One region of the Frigoribacterium sp. R86507 genome, then DNA from elsewhere that is predicted to be linked to it. Evidence: predicted binding sites of a transcription regulator. Region 1 holds the regulator's gene; each other region holds the start of a gene.

What was found. The regulator HrcA, encoded in region 1, represses chaperone genes, less so after heat shock. The targets are predictions, from matches to a motif close to TTNGCACTCGNNNNNNNCGAGTGCNAA.
Region 2: a site for HrcA is predicted at 3,555-3,581, ahead of groES (co-chaperone GroES). Genes of this name have one in related genera too.
Region 3: a site for HrcA is predicted at 3,395-3,421, ahead of groL (chaperonin GroEL). Genes of this name have one in related genera too.

The regions. Positions count from the first base shown of each region.
Region 1 is NZ_CP139002.1:2,218,879-2,224,992, reverse strand. It holds gene SJY14_RS10525 (DUF1990 family protein) at 1-186, shown strand, start outside; gene hemW (radical SAM family heme chaperone HemW) at 189-1,415, shown strand; gene SJY14_RS10515 (DUF4870 domain-containing protein) at 1,539-2,042, opposite strand; gene hrcA (heat-inducible transcriptional repressor HrcA) at 2,223-3,245, shown strand; gene dnaJ (molecular chaperone DnaJ) at 3,355-4,467, shown strand; gene SJY14_RS10500 (16S rRNA (uracil(1498)-N(3))-methyltransferase) at 4,470-5,213, shown strand; gene SJY14_RS10495 (histidine triad nucleotide-binding protein) at 5,264-5,641, shown strand; gene SJY14_RS10490 (PhoH family protein) at 5,631-6,114, shown strand, end outside.
Region 2 is NZ_CP139002.1:805,151-811,264, forward strand. It holds gene SJY14_RS03985 (hypothetical protein) at 1-987, shown strand, start outside; gene SJY14_RS03990 (acyltransferase family protein) at 1,180-2,298, shown strand; gene SJY14_RS03995 (class I SAM-dependent methyltransferase) at 2,329-3,522, opposite strand; gene groES (co-chaperone GroES) at 3,667-3,963, shown strand; gene rarD (EamA family transporter RarD) at 4,160-5,140, shown strand; gene SJY14_RS04010 (ABC transporter substrate-binding protein) at 5,303-6,114, shown strand, end outside.
Region 3 is NZ_CP139002.1:1,016,978-1,023,091, forward strand. It holds gene SJY14_RS04940 (nitroreductase family protein) at 1-269, opposite strand, end outside; gene msrB (peptide-methionine (R)-S-oxide reductase MsrB) at 269-670, opposite strand; gene SJY14_RS04950 (DUF2332 family protein) at 762-1,736, shown strand; gene SJY14_RS04955 (DUF3263 domain-containing protein) at 1,876-2,163, shown strand; gene SJY14_RS04960 (LytR C-terminal domain-containing protein) at 2,181-2,753, shown strand; gene SJY14_RS04965 (cold-shock protein) at 3,060-3,263, shown strand; gene groL (chaperonin GroEL) at 3,463-5,082, shown strand; gene SJY14_RS04975 (cell wall metabolism sensor histidine kinase WalK) at 5,417-6,114, opposite strand, start outside.

The DNA.
Region 1 (6,114 bases):
TTCCTGCGGCGCACGCAGGCGCAGTACACGAAGCGATACCTGCGGGCCCTGAGCCTCAACGACAAGGGCGAGCAGACCGACGAGGTCGTCGTCGTCGAGGACACCGAGGCCGGGGTCGGCGATCCTCGCGGTGACGACCGGCCCCCGACCGGCCCGCGCGGCGACGCCTCGGGAACCGGCGCCTGACGGTGCCCGGAGCCCTTCCCCTCGGCGATCCCGCCCCCGTCGACGGTCGTCTGCCCGAGACCGTCGCGGTCGGCGCGCACGACCGCAACTTCGGGGTCTACCTGCACGTCCCGTTCTGCCGCGTGCGCTGCGGGTACTGCGACTTCAACACGTACACGGGCGACGAACTGCGGGGCGCACGCCGGGACGACTACGCCGGGCAGGCCGTCGCCGAGATCGAGCTCGGGGGACGGGTGCTGCGCGAGGCGGGGCTGCCGCCGCGCCGCGCCTCCTCGGTGTTCTTCGGCGGGGGCACCCCGACGATGCTGCCCTCGGGCGACCTCACGTCGATGTTGCACGCCATGGTCGACACCTGGGGTCTCGAGCCGGGCGCCGAGGTGACGACCGAGGCGAACCCCGACTCGGTCGACGCCGCGTACCTGCAGCAGCTCGCCGACGCCGGGTTCACGCGCGTCAGCTTCGGCATGCAGTCGGCCGTGCCGAGCGTGCTCGCCACCCTCGAGCGCACGCACGATCCCGAGCGCATCCCGTTCGTCGTCCGATGGGCGCGCGACGCCGGGCTCGACGTCAGCCTCGACCTCATCTACGGCACGCCCGGCGAGACCCTCGACGACTGGCGGCGATCGCTCGACGTCGCCCTCGAGCAGCAGCCCGACCACCTCTCGGCCTACTCGCTGATCGTCGAGGACGGCACGAAGCTCGCCCGCCAGATCAAGCGCGGCGAGGTCCCGATGCCCGACGACGACACGGCGGCCGACATGTACGAGATCGCGGACGACCGGCTCGCCGCGGCGGGGTACGACTGGTACGAGGTCAGCAACTGGTCCCGGGGTGTCGAACACCGCTCCCGCCACAACCTGGCCTACTGGCAGGGCCACGACTGGTGGGGTGTCGGCCCGGGCGCCCACAGCCACGTCGGCGGCGTCCGCTGGTGGAACGTCAAGCACCCGGCCGCCTACCAGCAGCGCATGGCCGCGGGTGAGTCACCGGCCGCCGGGCGCGAGACCCTCGACGACGAGACCCGTCGGGTCGAGCGCGTCCTGCTCGGGGTACGCATCCGCGAGGGGCTGCCCACCACCGAGCTCGACGACGACGGGCGCCAGGCGGTCGCCGGCCTCATCGCCGACGGCTGGGTCGAGGGGCGCCCGGCCCTGCAGGGTCGCGTGGTGCTCACCCGCGAGGGTCGCCTGATGGCCGACGCCGTCGTGCGACGCCTGCTGCCCGACTGACCGCGCGCCCTCGTCCTGCGCTTCGCGCACGGCGGACCGAGGAGGCGCGGGCCGGGAACGCAGGAGGCGCGGCTCCCGGGGGAGTCGCGCCTCGCGTCGTGCCCGTCCGGGCCGGTCGACCGTCTACTTGATGAACTCGATGGTCAGCGGGTACTTGTACCACTGGCCCTTGTTGGCCGCGACGGCGGCGATGATCGAGAAGATGATGACGAGGATGCCGGCGACGAGTGCCAGCACGCCTCCGATGACGATGACCGACAGGATCGCCGAGATCACGTAGACGATGGCCATGGTGATCTGGAAGTTCAGCGCCGTCTTGGTGTGCTCCCGGATGAACGGGCCGCGGTCCTTCAACACGAGGTAGCCGACGAGAGCCGGGACGAACGCGAAGATGATGCCGCCGAGGTGGATGAGCGTGGCCCAGAGCTTCTCGTCCTCGGGGCGCATCGCCTGCACGGGCTGCGGCTGGTAGCCGGGCTGCTGGCCGTAGCCGGCGCCGGGCTGCTGGCCCTGACCGTAGGGCTGACCGGGCTGCTGGCCCTGGCCGTAGGGCTGGCCGGGCTGCCCGTTCTGGCCGGGTCGACCGTTCTGCGGGCCGTTCGGCTGGGCGGGAGGGGTCTCGGTCATGGCTGCACCTGTTCGTGAGTGTCCTGCGGATGTCCCCGCCACCCTAGGGCAGCCGGGCGCGGCGCGAGTAGGCCTCGCGACGGAGGTGTCGTACGATTGGCAGTCCGGCACGTCGAGTGCCAGGCCCGGTCGCCCGGCGTGCGGACGACCCGGGGGGCGTCGAGCGAAGAGAGGTGCGACATGGTCTCCGAACGCGGTCTCGAAGTGCTGCGCGTCATCGTGCACGACTACGTCGCGTCCCGCGAGCCGGTGGGGTCGAAGTCCATCGTCGAGCGACACCAGTTCGGCGTCTCGGCGGCGACGATCCGCAACGACATGGCGCTGCTCGAAGAAGAAGAGCTCATCGCGGCCCCGCACACCTCGTCGGGTCGCGTGCCGACCGACAAGGGCTACCGGCTCTTCGTCAACCAGCTCGCCGACCTGCGACCGCTCAGCGCCGCCCAGCGTCAGGCCATCGAGACCTTCCTCGGCGACTCCACCGACCTCGACGAGGTGCTGGGGCGGACGGTCCGACTGCTGTCGCAGCTCACCAACCAGGTGGCGCTGGTGCAGTACCCCACCTTCTCCCGGGCCCGCGTGCGTCACGTCGAGCTGGTTAGCCTGGGCGACGACCGCGTCATGACGGTGCTCATCACCGACAGCGGCCAGGTCGAACAGCGGGTCGTCGACATCCGCACCGCCGTCGACGAGTCCTTCCTGTCCGAGTTGCGGGCCGCCATCAACGCCGCGGTCGGCGGACGGCCCCTGGGCGAGGCCTCCACGGCCCTCACCGACCTGCCGACGCGCTTCCGCCCCGACCTCGCGGCGATCGTCGGCGTCGTCGTCGCGAGCCTCACCGAGCAGATCGCCGCCGGACGCCAGGACCGCCTGGTCATGGCCGGCGCGGCGAACCTGGTGCGCACGGGCGACGACTTCAGCGGCGACCTCTTCCCGGTGCTCGAGGCGATCGAAGAGCAGGTCGCCCTGCTGCGGTTGTTCGGCGAGATGCAACTCGACGCCGTCGACGTGGCCGCGAGCATCGGGCGCGAGAACGCCTCGTTCGGGTTGTCGCAGGCGTCGGTCCTGGCTAGCGGGTACTCGACGCAGGGCAGCGAGATCGCGAGGCTCGGCGTCCTCGGGCCCATGCGCATGGACTACTCGACCAACATGGCGGCCGTGCGTGCCGTCGCCCGCTACCTGTCGTCGCTGCTCGCCGAGCGGTAGCCGACCCCGACGGCCCCGGCCGTCCCACGACCCCCATCCCCGTCCCGGTCCGCCGGGCCCGGCCCCGCCGGGAAGACCACCACACCACACCAGAGGCAGACGAGAACCAGTGGCAGATCATTACGACGTCCTCGGAGTCGACCGTCAGGCGACCCCGGAAGAGATCAAGAAGGCGTACCGCAAGCTCGCCCGCGAGCTGCACCCCGACGTCAACCCCAGCCCCGACGCGTCCGAACGCTTCAAGGACGTCACGCACGCCTACGACGTGCTCAGCGACCCGCAGCAGCGTGAACGCTACGACCTCGGCCCGCAGCCCGGTTTCGGCGGCGGGGGAGGCGGGGCCGCCGGCTTCGGCGACATCTTCGACGCGTTCTTCGGCGGCGGCGGCCAGGGTCAGCGCCAGGGCCCGCGGTCCCGACGCGAGCGCGGGCAGGACGCCCTGCTGCGCCTCGAGGTCGACCTCGAGGACATCGTCTTCGGCACCCAGCGCGACATCGAAGTCGACACGGCCGTCCTCTGCGACACGTGCAGCGGCTCGTGCTGCGCGCCCGGCACCTCGCCGCAGACCTGCGACATCTGCGGTGGTTCCGGACAGATCCAGCGCACCGTGCGCTCCCTGCTCGGCAACGTCATGACGTCGAGCCCGTGCGGCACCTGCCGGGGCTACGGCACCGTCATCCCGAACCCCTGCCCGACCTGTCAGGGGCAGGGCCGCGTGCGGGCCCGTCGCTCGATCCCGATCGACATCCCCGCGGGCGTCGACACGGGCCTCAGGCTCCAGCTGCCCGGTCAGGGCGAGGTCGGCCAGGCCGGCGGCCCGAACGGCGACCTCTATCTCGAGGTCAAGGTGCGCCACCACGACACCTACAGCCGCAACGGCGACGACCTGCTGGCGACGCTCGAGGTGCAGATGGCCGACGCCATCCTCGGCACGTCGACGACGCTCACCGGGCTCGACGGCGAGATCGAGGTCGAGATCAGGCCCGGCACCCAGAGCGCCGACATCATCACCGTGAAGGACCGCGGGATCACGCGTCTGCGCGGAACGGGTCGCGGCGACCTCAAGATCGGCGTCCAGGTGGTCACCCCGACCAAGCTGAGCCACAAAGAGCGCGAGCTGATCGAGAAGTTCGCCTCCGGCAGGCGCTCCCCGGCTCCCGAGCTGTCGCACTTCCAGCAAGGCCTGTTCGGCAAGTTGCGCGACCGCTTCCTGAACTTCTGATCGTGGCGCACTTCTACCTGGTCGACGACCTGGTCGCCGCCGAGGTCGGTTCGAGCGTCGAGCTGACCGGTTCCGAGGCGCGGCACGCGGTCACGGTCAGCCGCGTGCGGGTGGGCGAGGCGCTCACCCTCGGCAACGGTCGGGGCTTGGTCGTCCAGGGCGAGGTGACCGAGGCGGCTCCCGAGCGCTTGGTGCTGCTCGCGACGCGGGTGGTGCGGCACGAGCTGCCGACGACGCGGCTGGTCCTCGCCCAGGCCCTCGCCAAGGGCGACCGCGACGAGCTCGCGGTGCAGGCCGCGACCGAGCTCGGCGTCGACGAGATCGTGCCGTGGGCCGCGGCCCGCAGCATCTCCCGGTGGGAGGGCCCCAAGGTCGCCAAGGGGCTCACCCGCTGGTCGACGATCGTGCGCGAGGCGACCAAGCAGTCCATCCGTCCCTGGGCACCCGAGGTGTCCGGGCTCGCGACGACGCGGCAGCTGGCCGAGCGCGCCTCCCGCGATCTCGTGCTCGTGCTCGAGCCGTCGGCCGAGCAGGCGCTCACGGCGGTCGACCTGACCGCAGGAGGCGCGGTGCCCGACCGTGTCGTCGTGGTCGTCGGTCCCGAGGGCGGGGTGTCGCCCGCCGAACTGCAGCAGCTCGCCGAGGCGGGTGCCCGCGCCGTGCGCCTCGGGGACGCCGTCCTGCGCACCTCCACGGCCGGCCCCGCCGCGCTCTCCGTCCTGAGCGCGCGTCTCGGCCGCTGGTGACCTCGACGCCCCCGTGGGCCGTGTCGGCGGTCGTCGCTACGATGGGCAGCATGTCCGAGACCTCCGACGAGCCCACCGTCTTCAGCCGCATCGTCGCGCGCGAGATCCCCGCCGACATCGTGTTCGAGAGCGACACGGTCATCGCCTTCCGCGACATCGCGCCCCAGGCACCCGTCCACCTGCTCGTGGTGCCCAAGACCCAGGCGTACCGCGACGTCGTCGAACTCGCCGCGGGCGACCCGGCGCTGCTCGCCGAGCTGGTGGCGACCGCCTCCCGGCTCGCGGCCGACCCGGCAGCGTTCGGGGAACACTCCGGGTCCGAGTTCCGTTTGATCTTCAACACCGGCGCATCCGCCGGGCAGACCGTGTTCCACGTGCACGCCCATGTGCTCGGCGGACCCCTGGAGGAAGGCACCCTTGCCCACTAGCGACACGAACGCCACCGGCCCCTCGACACCGACGACGGGCGACGACGTCCGGCGCGTCGACGTCACCGTCGACGGCGTCGCCATGGTCCAGCTGCTGGGCCCGCAAGACCGCCTGCTCCGCGCGGTCGAGAAGCAGTACCCCGAGGTCCGCGTGCTCGTGCGCGGCAACGAGGTCACCCTCGAGGGGCCCTCGTCCGCCGTCGGCCGGGCCGAGGGGCTCGTCGACGAGCTCGTCTCGATGGTCCGGGGCGGCCACGACCTCGGCCCGGCCGAGGTCGCGACGTCGGCCCGTCTGCTCGACTCGGGGCAGGGCAGCCCGTCCGAGGTCTTCGGTCAGCCCATCGTCACCAGCCGCGGCAAGGGCGTCCGGGCGAAGACACCGGGTCAGAAAGAGTACGTCGACGCGATCGACCAGCACACCATCACGTTCGGCATCGGCCCGGCCGGTACGGGCAAGACCTACCTGGCCATGG
Region 2 (6,114 bases), 1.4 Mb from region 1:
CCTCCCACGCGCCCGTCCGAGGGGGGCGGTGCGGCCACCGCCTCGCCGCCGCTGCCGCCGACCGTCTTCCCGGGGGCCGCGTCCCAGCCGCCCGCCACGCAGCCGCCCGCGTCGTCCCCGTACGCCTCGCAGCCGCCCGCGTCGTCGCCGTACGGCGGGGCCGGGGTGCCTCCGACGGGGTCGGCGCCCTACGGCGCACCCCAGGGGGCTCCGGCGCCGCAGTCCCGCCCGGGGCAGGTCCCGCCGGGTGCGCCCCAGCCGCCCCGGCCGCCCTACGGCCAGCCGGGTGCGCAGCCGCCGGCAGGGTACGGGCAGCAGGGCTACGGTCAGCAGTCCGGGTACGGCCAGCAGTCGGCCTACGGCCAGCCGCCGCAGGGCCCGCAGTCGGGCTACGGCCAGCCGCAGGGCCAGCAGCCTGGCTACGGGCAGCAGTCGGGCTACGGCCAGCAGTCCCAGGGTCAGCAGCCCTCCGGTCAGTCCGGTGCGCCGTACGGTCAGCAGGCGTTCGCCCAGCAGGGCCAGCCGGGTGCGCAGTACGGCCAACAGGGCCAGCCGGGCGCGCAGTACGGCCAACAGGGCCAGCCGGGCGCGCAGTACGGCCAACAGGGCCAGCCGGGCGCGCAGTACGGCCAACAGGGCCAGCCGGGCGCACAGTACGGTCAGCAGCCCTACGGCTCGCCCTACCCGCCGTACGCCTCGGCGGGTGCCGCTCAGCCCCCTCGACTGCTCAGCCTGCTCTCGATGATCGGCTCGATCGCCGGTCTCGTGCTGGCACCCTTCACCTTCGGGCTCTCGATCGTGGCGTCCATCGCGGGCGTCGTGCTCGGTCACCTGGGCATGTCGCGTGAGCGTCACGCCCGCGGGTTCTGGCTCACCGGACTGATCGTGGGCTACGCCGGCGTCGTCCTGATCGTGATCGGCTGGGTGGCCTTCGGTCTCTTCATCGCCGGCTTCTCGTCGAGTTCCGACTACTACGGCGGGTACTGACCCCTCTCGACCGGACGAGGGGCGGCTGCCTCGCCCTGAGGCAGCCGCCCCTCGCCCTGTCGCCCCTCCTCTGCGGGTGAACCCGGGGGCGGAAAGCCGGCACGGGCGAGGTGCCCCGGGGTCGGGACGAGCTATCGTGGCCTGCCACCACCCGAACCGTTCCCCGGCACCCGAATGCGACACGGAGGACCGATGTCCGCGCCTGCCCGCGACCACGCCGCCGTCGACCCTGCCCAGGCCCGGAACCGGGCCGACGTCCTCGGGAACGTCCTCGATCCGCGGCGCAACGCGTACAACCTGATCCGCCTCGTCATGGCATCCGCGGTCGTCATCTGGCACTCCGTCCCCCTCACCGGCCACGACATCGGTTTCGAGCCCGCTCGGCAGCTCGCGTCGCGCCTGCCGGTCGACGTGTTCTTCGCGATCTCGGGCTACCTCATCGTCATGTCGTGGTCGAGGACTCCGCAGGTCGTCGCATTCCTGCGTGCGCGTGTGCTCCGGATCTTCCCGGCGTTCTGGGTGTGTCTCGTGCTCACCGCCGCCGTCTTCGCCCCGGTGTCGCTGCTCATCCGCGGTGTCCCCGCGCCGGACGGTTTCGTGGGCGACGCCGTCTCGTACGTCGTCCGCAACGGCCTCCTGCGCGTGTGGCAGTACGACATCGCGGGCACGCCCCTCGGCACGCCGGTCGAAGGGGCCTGGAACGGTTCCCTCTGGACCCTCGGCTGGGAGTTCGCCTGCTACCTCGGCGTCCTCCTGCTCGGTGTCGTCGGCCTCCTGCGCTCGCGCTGGGCCCTTCCCGCCGCCTACGTCCTCTGCACCGTGGGCGTGGCGGCGAGCACGTACGGCGGCATCCACAACTGGTACCTGACCAACGGGTCGCGCTTCGGCATCGTCTTCGTCGCGGGGGCCCTGGTCTACCGCTGGCGGAACAGCATCCCGGTCCGGCCCTGGCTGCTCGTCCTGGCCGCCGTGATCGTGCTGGCCTCGTCGGCCCTGCCCGACTACGGCCTGGTGGCCGCGCTCCCGCTCGCATACCTCGCGCTCGGCGTCGGCGCGCTCGTCACACACCCGAGGGCGTCGATCCGCACAGACATCTCGTACGGCACCTACATCTACGGTTTCCCGCTCCAGCAGCTGCTCGCGACGGCGGGGGCGGCGGCATGGGGCGTTCCGCTCTTCGCCCTGGTGTCGCTGGCGGCCACCTTCGCCGTGGCCACCCTCAGCTGGCACCTCGTCGAACGGCCGACGATGAAGTTCAAGAGACGCCGACCGGCCGTCGGCCCCACCGATCCCGTCGCGACGGTCGCCTGACCGCAGTCAGCCTCACCGACCCGCCCGGCGTCAGACCAGGCGCTCGCAGAGCAGGGCCGTGTGCCGCCCCGCGACCCGGGTCAGCACGAGGGTCGCCGATCCGGTGCCCTGCAACGAGAGTCGTTTGCGGAACGTCGCGGGATCGACGTCGACCCCGCGCTTCTTGATCTCGAGGCGGCCGATGCCCCGCGCCCGCAGCTCGCGCTTCAGCGTCCGCTCGTCGAGCGGGAAGGTCTCGAGCACGCGGAAACCCTGCGCGAAGGGGGTGTCGACCCGCGCCTCCGTCGTCAGCCAGGCGATGTCGCGACTGATCATGCGGGCGTCGATCGACCGGGCCAGGTCGCCGATCAGGCGCGCCCGGATGACGGCACCGTCGGGCTCGTAGAGGTACTCGCCGAGGTCGCCCGGGTCCACGTCGTCCGAGTCGGCGGCGGCCGTCAGCTCGGACGCCCCGGAGGCGCTGACCACCAGTGCGGACCGGCCCACTCCCGGCCGCGCGAGCGGACCGAACCACACGCCCACCTCGACCACGTCGCGGTCGACCGAGATCCACTGGCACTCGGCGTCGGCCGGCAGCAGCTCGCGGTCGACGCCCGGGCCGAGCTTCACGCCGGTGGGCAGGCGGTCGGCGAAGCCGAAGGCGACGTCGAGGCCGGGGGACCAGTCGGCCGGGTCGGCGAGGCGCTTGGTGGCGGCGTGGCCGGCCGTCCGTCGCGCCGGGTCGAGGAAGACGCCCTCGACGCCCCCGAGGTCGGTGGTCGCGGCGTCCCCCTGCTCGACCCGCGACGACGGCCACGGCGCGAGGTTGTACGAGGCGACGGCCGCGGTGACCTCGTCGCGGTCGACGGCGAGCACGTCGAGGTCGAGCGCGGCGAACGCCAGGGCGTCGCCACCGATGCCGCAGCCGAGGTCGGCCACGCTGCCGATGCCCGCCGCGGCGTAGCGTCCGGCATGGCGCGCGGCGACCGGGAGGCGCGTGGCCTGTTCGAGGCCCGCCTCGGTGAACAGCATGCGGCTCGCGAACTCGCCGAACTTGGCCACCGCGCGGCCACGGAGCCGGGCCTGGGTGAGCACCGCCGACACGAGGGCGGGGGAGTGGCCCTGCTTGCGCAACGCGGCCACCGTGCCGACGACGTCGTCGCCGGAGGCGCCGCCCGTCGGCAGCGAGTCGAGCAGCCGCAGCCCCTCGGGCGAGAGGACTTCGAGCAGCTCGGAGGAATCCATGTCGTCCAGTGTGACGCACGCGGGCCGACGCGTTGGCACTCGGATTGACCGAGTGCCAGTCTCGTCCTACAGTTGTTCTGGCACTCGCCCCCGGCAAGTGCCAGCCCCCATGTTTTCGTAGCACCGAGAAAGAAGAGGTCACCCGTGTCGGTCAGCATCAAGCCGCTCGAAGATCGCATCGTCATTCGTCAGGTCGAAGCCGAGCAGACCACTGCTTCGGGTCTCGTGATCCCCGACACCGCCAAAGAGAAGCCCCAAGAGGGTGAAGTGGTGGCGGTCGGCCCGGGCCGCATCGACGACAACGGCAACCGCGTGCCGCTCGACGTCGCCACCGGCGACAAGGTCATCTACAGCAAGTACGGCGGAACCGAGGTGAAGTACGGCGGAGAAGACCTGCTCGTGCTCTCGGCTCGCGACGTCCTGGCGGTCATCGTCCGCTAGCACCTCGGCACGGCTCCGGCCGTGCTCCGCGACCCCGGTCGCCGTCCCGAAGGCCCCTGCTCCGGCAGGGGCCTTCGTCGTGTCGGCGACGTGGCCGCGAGCGTCCGCTCGTCCCCAGGCGTGATCGTCCGTCGATCGATCCACGGTGGCAGGAGTGGCCGTTCCGGTGGTGGGCGCAGCCACCTAGAGTCTCCTGGTGACCTCGACCCGCGCCTCCTCGTCCCCCTCCGCCCCGACCTCGGGGCTCGGCGTCGCCGGGGCCGGCGGGGCGGGTCTGGCCTACGCCCTGGGGGCCTACGGGCTCTGGGGCGTGCTGCCGGTCTACTTCCTGCTGCTGGCCCCGGCCGGCCCGTTCGAGATCGTCGCCTGGCGGGTGCTGTTCTCGCTCGTCTTCTGTGCGGTGCTGCTCGTCGTGACGGGGGCGCTGCGGTCGTTCCTGGCCCTGCTGCGTCAGCCCCGCGTGGTGGGCACCATGGGGCTGGCGGGGGCGTTCATCGTCGTCAACTGGACGGTCTTCATCTCGGCGACGCTCAGCGGGCACGTGGTCGAGGCGGCGCTCGGCTACTTCATCAACCCGATCGTCACGGTCCTGCTCGGCGTGGTGGTGCTGCGCGAGCGTCTGCGCACGACCCAGTGGGTGGCCGTCGGGCTGAGCGCCGTCGCCGTCCTCGTGATCGCGATCGGGGCGGGCAGGCCGCCGTTCATCTCGCTCGTCCTCGCGTTCTCGTTCGGGCTCTACGGCCTGGTGAAGAAGCAGGTCGGTGGTCGGGTCGACGCGGTCGGCGGGCTCACGCTCGAGACGCTGTGGATCGCACCCTTCGCGGCCGTCACCCTGATCGTGCTGCACGTGACGGGCCTCGGGGGCGGCGTCGTGCTGGGCACCGTGAGCGTCGGGCACACCCTCGCCACGGTCGGCACGGGCGTCATCACGGCCGTGCCGCTGCTGCTCTTCGCCTCGGCGACGCGTCGGCTGCCCCTGACGACCGTGGGGCTGACGCAGTACGTCGCCCCCGTGCTGCAGTTCGTGGTCGGGGTCGTCGTGCTCGGCGAGCACATGTCGACGGCGCGATGGGTCGGCTTCGCCATCGTCTGGGTCGCCTCGATCGTGCTCACCGTCGACATGGTGCGTGCGGGGCGGCGGTCACGTCGTCCGCTCGCGGTGGCGCCGACCGCCTAGAAGCGACCATCCCTCGCAAAGTCACGAATGGCTAACGAAACGTCACTTTGACGTCGAGAACACACGCCAGAAACATTCGACCCCTAGTTTCGGACCAATCGCGGCAGGTTCGACCGCCACCGGTCGGGCTGCACTGCCGCTGTCCACGAAAGGGTTCCACGGATGATCCGATCCAGCACCGCCCTCCGAGCACTGGCTCTCGCCGGCGCAGCCTCCGTGCTGCTCGCTGCCTGTTCGACGGCATCTCCCTCTGACGACGCGTCGTCGTCGTCGTCGGCCAAGGCCGATCCCGCCGCCAAGTGCGAGGTCGGTACGCCCAGCACCGATCCCTTCGCGATCGGCACCATGCTGCCGCTGACCGGAACCCTGGCCTACCTCGGCCCGCCCGCCATCGCGGGGGCGAACCTGGCCATCAGCGACATCAACGCCGCGGGCGGCGTTCTCGACCAGCCCGCCGAGATCTCGACCAGCACCGACTCGGGCGACAGCAACGACATGACCGTGTCGAGCAACGCCGCGACGGAGCTGATCGACGCCAAGGTGCCCGTCGTGCTCGGTGCCGAATCGTCGAGCGTCACGCTCAACGTGGTCGACCAGCTCACCAGCAACTGCATCATCGAGATCTCGCCGGCCAACACGGCGAGCTCGCTCAGCGGCTACTCGTCGTACTACTACCGGACCGCTCCGCCGGACTCGGTCCAGGGTTCGGCACTCGGCCAGCAGATCACGGCCGACGGCAACGCCAACGTCGCGTTCCTCGTCTTCAACGACACCTACGGCACGGGTCTCCGCGACTCGACGCAGAAGTCGATCGAGAGCTCGGGCGGCACCGTCGTCTACGGCGGCACCGGCAAGGGCGAGGAGTTCCCCCCCGGTCAGACCACGTTCTCGTCCGAGGTGTCCGCGGCCATCGCCGCCGAGCCCGACGCGATCGTCATCCTCGCCTTCGACGAGACCAAGTCGATCGTCCCCGA
Region 3 (6,114 bases), 1.2 Mb from region 1:
ACCGCGACGATCAGGGGAGCGCGCAGCGCCTTCTGCGTCAGCTTGTCGCGGGCGTGGCCCTCGGCCCCGCCCGCGTCGGCCAGCGAGCGGCCCACGACGAGCCGGTCGTCGCCTCGGAACTCGATCAGCCGCCAGGGGCGCAGCTCGGAGTGGTCCGCCACCGTCGCCGCCGATCGCACGGCGTCGAGCAGCTGCTCGTGCGTCGGGGCGACGTCGGTGACCTTCGACCGTGACCGTCGACGCCGGGCGGCGTCGGCGACGGCGCTCACTACTCGGCGGCCTTGAAGTCGAGCGAGATGCTGTTCATGCAGTACCGGTCGCCGGTCGGCGTGCCGAAGCCGTCGGGGAACACGTGGCCCAGGTGCGAGCCGCAGTTCGCGCACCGGACCTCGGTGCGGGTCATGCCGAGCGAGTTGTCCTCGATCAGCTGCACCGCGTCCGGGTTCACCGACTCGTAGAAGCTCGGCCAGCCGCAACCGCTGTCGAACTTGGTGCCGCTCTTGAACAGTTCGGCGCTGCACGCCGCACACGCGTAGACGCCGGCACGGCTCTCGTCGAGCAGCTCACCGGTCCAGGGGCGCTCGGTGGCGGCCTCCCGCAGGACGGAGTACTGCTCGGCGTCGAGCTCTTCGCGCCACTGCTCGTCGGTCTTCTCGATCTTGTACGCCACGATGATCTCCTTGCTTGTCGGGACTCCTCATTCAACACGGTCGACCGGTGGACGATTCCCCGGCCCCCACCGGGCTGTCAGACTCCTGGTCGTGAGCACCTCCGACCGCTTCCTGGCCGCGGCCCTCGCCTTCGACCGCGAGAGGTCGCCGTCGCAGGCCGAGCTCGCGCGGGGCATCGCGGGCGACCCGGCGGCGCTCGCCGTCGTCGACCGGGCCGAGGAGGCGCGGCGCCAGCCCGTCCTCGTCCTCGCGGTCTGCCGGTGGCTGGGTGCACCGCACGGGTCCTGGTCGGTGCTGAGGCCCTGGCTGCTCGCCCGCTCCGACGACGTCGTGGCCGAGCTCGGTCGGCGACTCACCCAGACCAACGACGTGCGCCGCTGCGCCCCGCTGTCGATCGCGCTGGACCGCGTGCCGGGCCCGATCGCCCTCATCGAGGTCGGCGCCTCGGCCGGCCTCTGCCTCGGTGTCGACCGCTACGGCTACCGATCGGGCGACCGGACCTGGGGTGACACGTCGAGCACGGTGCAGCTCGGGATCGACATCGTCGTCGAGGGGGTGACCCGGTTTCGGGCCGAGCTGCCGACGGGACGGCTGCCCGAGGTCGTCTGGCGGGCGGGCATCGACCTCGACCCCGTCGACGTCCTCGACCCCGAGCAGGTGGCCTGGCTCGAGACCCTACTGCCGCCCGAGCGAGGTGACCGGCGGGACCTGCTACGGCGGGCCGTCGCGCTCGCCCGCACCGCGCCTCCTCGGCTCGTCGCGGCGGACGCCGTCGACGGTCTCGCCGCCGTCGTGGACGAGGCCCCGACGGGCGCCACGCCGGTCGTCGTCTCGACGGGCACGCTCGTCTACCTGCCGGGTCGGCGGCGCCAGGCCTTCGTCGACGAGGTCGGCCGGCTGGGTGCGCGGTGGATCTCGTACGAGCGGCGCGACCTGCTGACGGACGTGGTCGCCGAGGTGCCACCCGGGGTGTCTCCCGACGACGCGTTCGCGGCCCTCGCCCTCGACGGCCGGGTGCTGGGCGTGGGGGACGCCCACGGCACGCGGCTGCACCTCAGGGCCTGACCGCGAGTCGGCTCCCCGCACCGGGCGACCGGCGGTGCCCCGGGCGGGTGGGCGCGTTGTCGGACCACGCCCTCGGCCTCCGCGATCGGTCGGGGCGCCGCCCATAGGATGACCCGGAACCCAGGGGAGGGCCGCCACGATGGACGAGGACGCGACAGGTGACGACGTGCGCTCGAGCGTGCTGTCCGAACGCGACCGCGCCGTCCTCGACTTCGAGCAGCGTGCCCCCGCCTCGGCCGGCGCCCGGGAGGCCGCGATCCGTCGCGAGTTCGGCCTCGGGGTCGTCCGTTACCAGCAGTTGCTCAACTCGCTCATAGACCGACCCGCTGCACTGGCGTACGCACCCATGCTCGTCGGCCGCCTGCAGCGCCTGCGAGTCGCCCGCCGCGACGCCCGATCGACTCGTTCGTTCGGTCCGACCCGCTGACCCACGAGAGACCACGCATGCCGAAATTCGACCGAGACCGGTTCGACGACGTCCCCGCCGACCTCGACCGTGTCGGGGCCCACCGGGCCGAGAAGCGCCCCGGCAGCGGCTGGATCGGCTTCGCCTGGGCGGCCCTCGCCGTCGGCGTGCTCGTCGGTGCCGGCGTCGTCTACCTCGGGGTCGCGAACAACAGCTTCCAGTTCGTCAACCCGTCGTCGTCGAGCACCGCCGAAGCCGAGGCGCCCGACACCGAGACGGCGACCCCGACGGCCACGCCGACTGTGGCCCCGCTGACGGACCCCTCGCAGGTCGACCCCTCGGTCACCACCATCACCGTCCTGAACGGCACGGCCACCGCCGGGCTCGCCGGTTCGGCCTCCGAGCGGCTCGAGACCGCCGGCTGGGTCGTCGGCACCCAGGGCAACGCCAGCGAGCGCGTCGCGACGTCCACCGTCTACTACTCGGCGGCCGACGACGAGGCCGCGGCGCTCGGGCTCGCCCAGCAGCTCGGCATCACCGACGTCGAGGCGAGCGACGCCTTCCCGGGTGCCGCCGTCACGATCGTCCTCGGGGCCGACTACAGCGCCTGACAGGGCCCTCCCCGCCGGCCCGATCCGAGGAGGCGCGGGTCCCGTCGGGCCCTCACCGCGCCTCCCGTGTTACGCCCGCGTTTAATTACCGGTGAAATCCTCGTTTTCAGCGGGTGTTTCTCGTTCGAGGTGTGTTCTTCCGCTTTTCCCGTGGCTAGCATCTGGAATTGGTCGCCCCCCACGGCTCGCCGACCTGGTGTTCTGCACGAGTGAGGCTGTCCCGTCCGGGCTCGCAGATGACTGCGTCGACGACCCGGCTCTGCAGCACCGCACGCGCCGTACCACCACAGCAAGGGGAGCGACACCATGGCAAACGGGACCGTGAAATGGTTCAACGCGGAGAAGGGCTTCGGCTTCATCACCGTCGAGGGAGACGGCCAGGACGTCTTCGTGCACTACTCCGCGATCGACATGAGCGGGTACAAGGTCCTCGAAGAGGGCCAGGCCGTCGTGTTCGAGGTCGGCACGGGCGACAAGGGGCCGCAGGCGGAGTCCGTCCGGCTCGCCTGAGGCCCGTCGGTGCGCCTCGACGCACCCACTCCCTCGCCGCACGCCGTCACGGTCCGCCGTGGCGGCGTGCTCGTGCGTCCGGGCCCTGCCGCGTCACTTGCACTCTCATCGGGCGAGTGCCAGAATCGTTGCTGGCACTCGCGACACGTGAGTGCCAATGCTTCTGCTTCATGACGTCCGGGAGGGACGAAAAACACACATGGCTAAGATCATTGCTTTTGACGAAGAGGCCCGTCGTGGCCTCGAGCGTGGCCTGAACATCCTGGCCGACGCGGTGAAGGTCACGCTCGGCCCGCGTGGTCGCAACGTCGTGCTCGAAAAGAAGTGGGGCGCCCCCACCATCACGAACGACGGCGTCTCCATCGCCAAAGAGATCGAGCTCGACGACCCCTTCGAGAAGATCGGTGCCGAGCTCGTCAAAGAGGTCGCGAAGAAGACCGACGACGTCGCCGGTGACGGCACGACCACCGCGACGGTGCTGGCCCAGGCCCTCGTCCGCGAAGGTCTGCGCAACGTCGCGGCCGGTGCCGACCCCATCTCGCTGAAACGCGGCATCGAGAAGGCCGCCCAGGCCGTCTCCGACCAGCTGCTCGCCGACGCGAAGGACATCGAGACCAAAGAGCAGATCGCTGCCACGGCCTCGATCTCGGCCGCCGACCCCACCATCGGTGCACTCATCGCCGAAGCGATCGACAAGGTCGGCAAAGAGGGCGTCGTCACCGTCGAAGAGAGCAACACCTTCGGCACCGAGCTCGAGCTCACCGAGGGCATGCGCTTCGACAAGGGCTACCTGTCGCAGTACTTCGTCACCGACCCCGAGCGCCAGGAGGCCGTCTTCGAAGACGCCTACGTGCTCATCGTCAACTCGAAGATCTCGAACATCAAAGACCTGCTGCCGATCGTCGACAAGGTCATCCAGTCGGGCAAGCAGCTGCTCATCATCGCGGAAGACGTCGACGGCGAGGCCCTGGCCACGCTCGTCGTGAACAAGATCCGCGGCATCTTCAAGTCGGTCGCCGTCAAGGCCCCCGGCTTCGGCGACCGTCGCAAGGCGCAGCTGCAGGACATCGCGATCCTCACCGGTGGTCAGGTCATCGCCGAAGAGGTCGGTCTCAAGCTCGAGAACGCGACGCTCGACCTGCTCGGTCGTGCCCGCAAGGTCATCATCACCAAGGACGAGACGACCATCGTCGAGGGTGCCGGTGACGACGAGCAGATCGCCGGCCGCGTCCGTCAGATCCGCAGCGAGATCGAGGCGACCGACAGCGACTACGACCGCGAGAAGCTCCAGGAGCGTCTCGCGAAGCTCGCCGGTGGCGTCGCCGTCATCAAGGCGGGTGCCGCGACCGAGGTCGAGCTGAAAGAGCGCAAGCACCGCATCGAGGACGCCGTGCGCAACGCGAAGGCCGCCGTCGAAGAGGGCATCGTCGCCGGTGGTGGCGTCGCCCTCATCCAGGCCGGCAAGACCGCTCTGGCGAACCTGCAGCTCGAGGGCGACGAGGCGACGGGTGCGAACATCGTCCGCGTCGCGATCGACGCTCCCCTGAAGCAGATCGCCTTCAACGCCGGCATGGAGCCCGGCGTCGTGGCCGACAAGGTCCGCGGGCTCGACATCGGTTGGGGCCTCAACGCCGCGACCGGCGAGTACGTCGACATGCTGGCCGCCGGCATCATCGACCCCGCCAAGGTCACGCGTTCGGCTCTGCAGAACGCCGCGTCGATCGCCGGTCTGTTCCTCACGACCGAGGCCGTCGTCGCCGACAAGCCCGAGAAGAACCCGGCCCCGGCCGGCGACCCCTCGGGTGGCATGGACTTCTAGTCCGCAGCCGCGCGGCTCACACCGCGCACACGCTCAAGGGCGGTTCCCCTCCGGGGGAGCCGCCCTTCGGCGTTGCCGGGGGAGGGACGTGTCCCGCAGTCCGGCCGGCTCCGGACGACGCCACGAAATGCGCACGACGCCAGGAAGTGGGCACGACGCCACGAGAAAACGTGGTGCGGTGTCCACTTCCTGGCGTCGTGGTGCGTGGTGCGTGGTGCGTGGTGCGTGGTGCGTGGTGCGTGGTGCGTGGTGCGGGGCGCGGTGCGGGGTGCGCGGGGCGCGGGGCGCAGGGCGCGCGGCGGCGGGCGCGGGCCGCGGGCCGGGGTCGGCCCGGCTAGGCGGTCGCGGCGGCGGGCTCGGCCGCGGTGACCGCGTCGGCGGGCATCAGCGGCAGGGCGACGCGGAACGTGGCTCCACCCCCGGGGGTGTCGTCGACGTCCACCGAGCCGCCGTGGGCCGCGACGATGCCCGACACGATAGCGAGGCCGAGGCCGCTGCCGCCCGTGTCGCGGGTGCGCGACGAGTCGGCACGCCAGAAGCGCTGGAAGATCTTCTCGCGGATCTGCGGCGGGATGCCCTCGCCGTGGTCGACGATGGCGACGGTGGCCACTCCGCGCCCGGGGTCGGACTGCACCACGAGCTCGATCGGGCTGTCCGGCTCGGTGAACCGCATGGCGTTGCCCATGAGGTTGGTGATGACCTGGCGGATCTTGTTCTCTTCGCCGTGCACGATGGCCGGGGCCTCGAACTTCTGCACCTCGTCCTGGAGCTGGGCGGCGGTGGCCGTGTCGCCGTTGCGGACGGCCCTCGCCCTCAGGCTGCGGAGGCGGGCGAGGGTCGCACCCGCGAACGAGATCGCACCCGTCGCGCCGGGCGAGGCATCCGTGGGCGAGGTGCCTGTGGCCGGGGTGCTCGCGGCCGGTGGCGCGGTCTCGGGGGAGCGTCCGTCGGCCGGTGTCTCGTCGCCGTCGGTCGGAGCCTGCGCCGAGGCGAGGACGGGCTCGAGCACGATCACGTCGATGTCTCGATCGG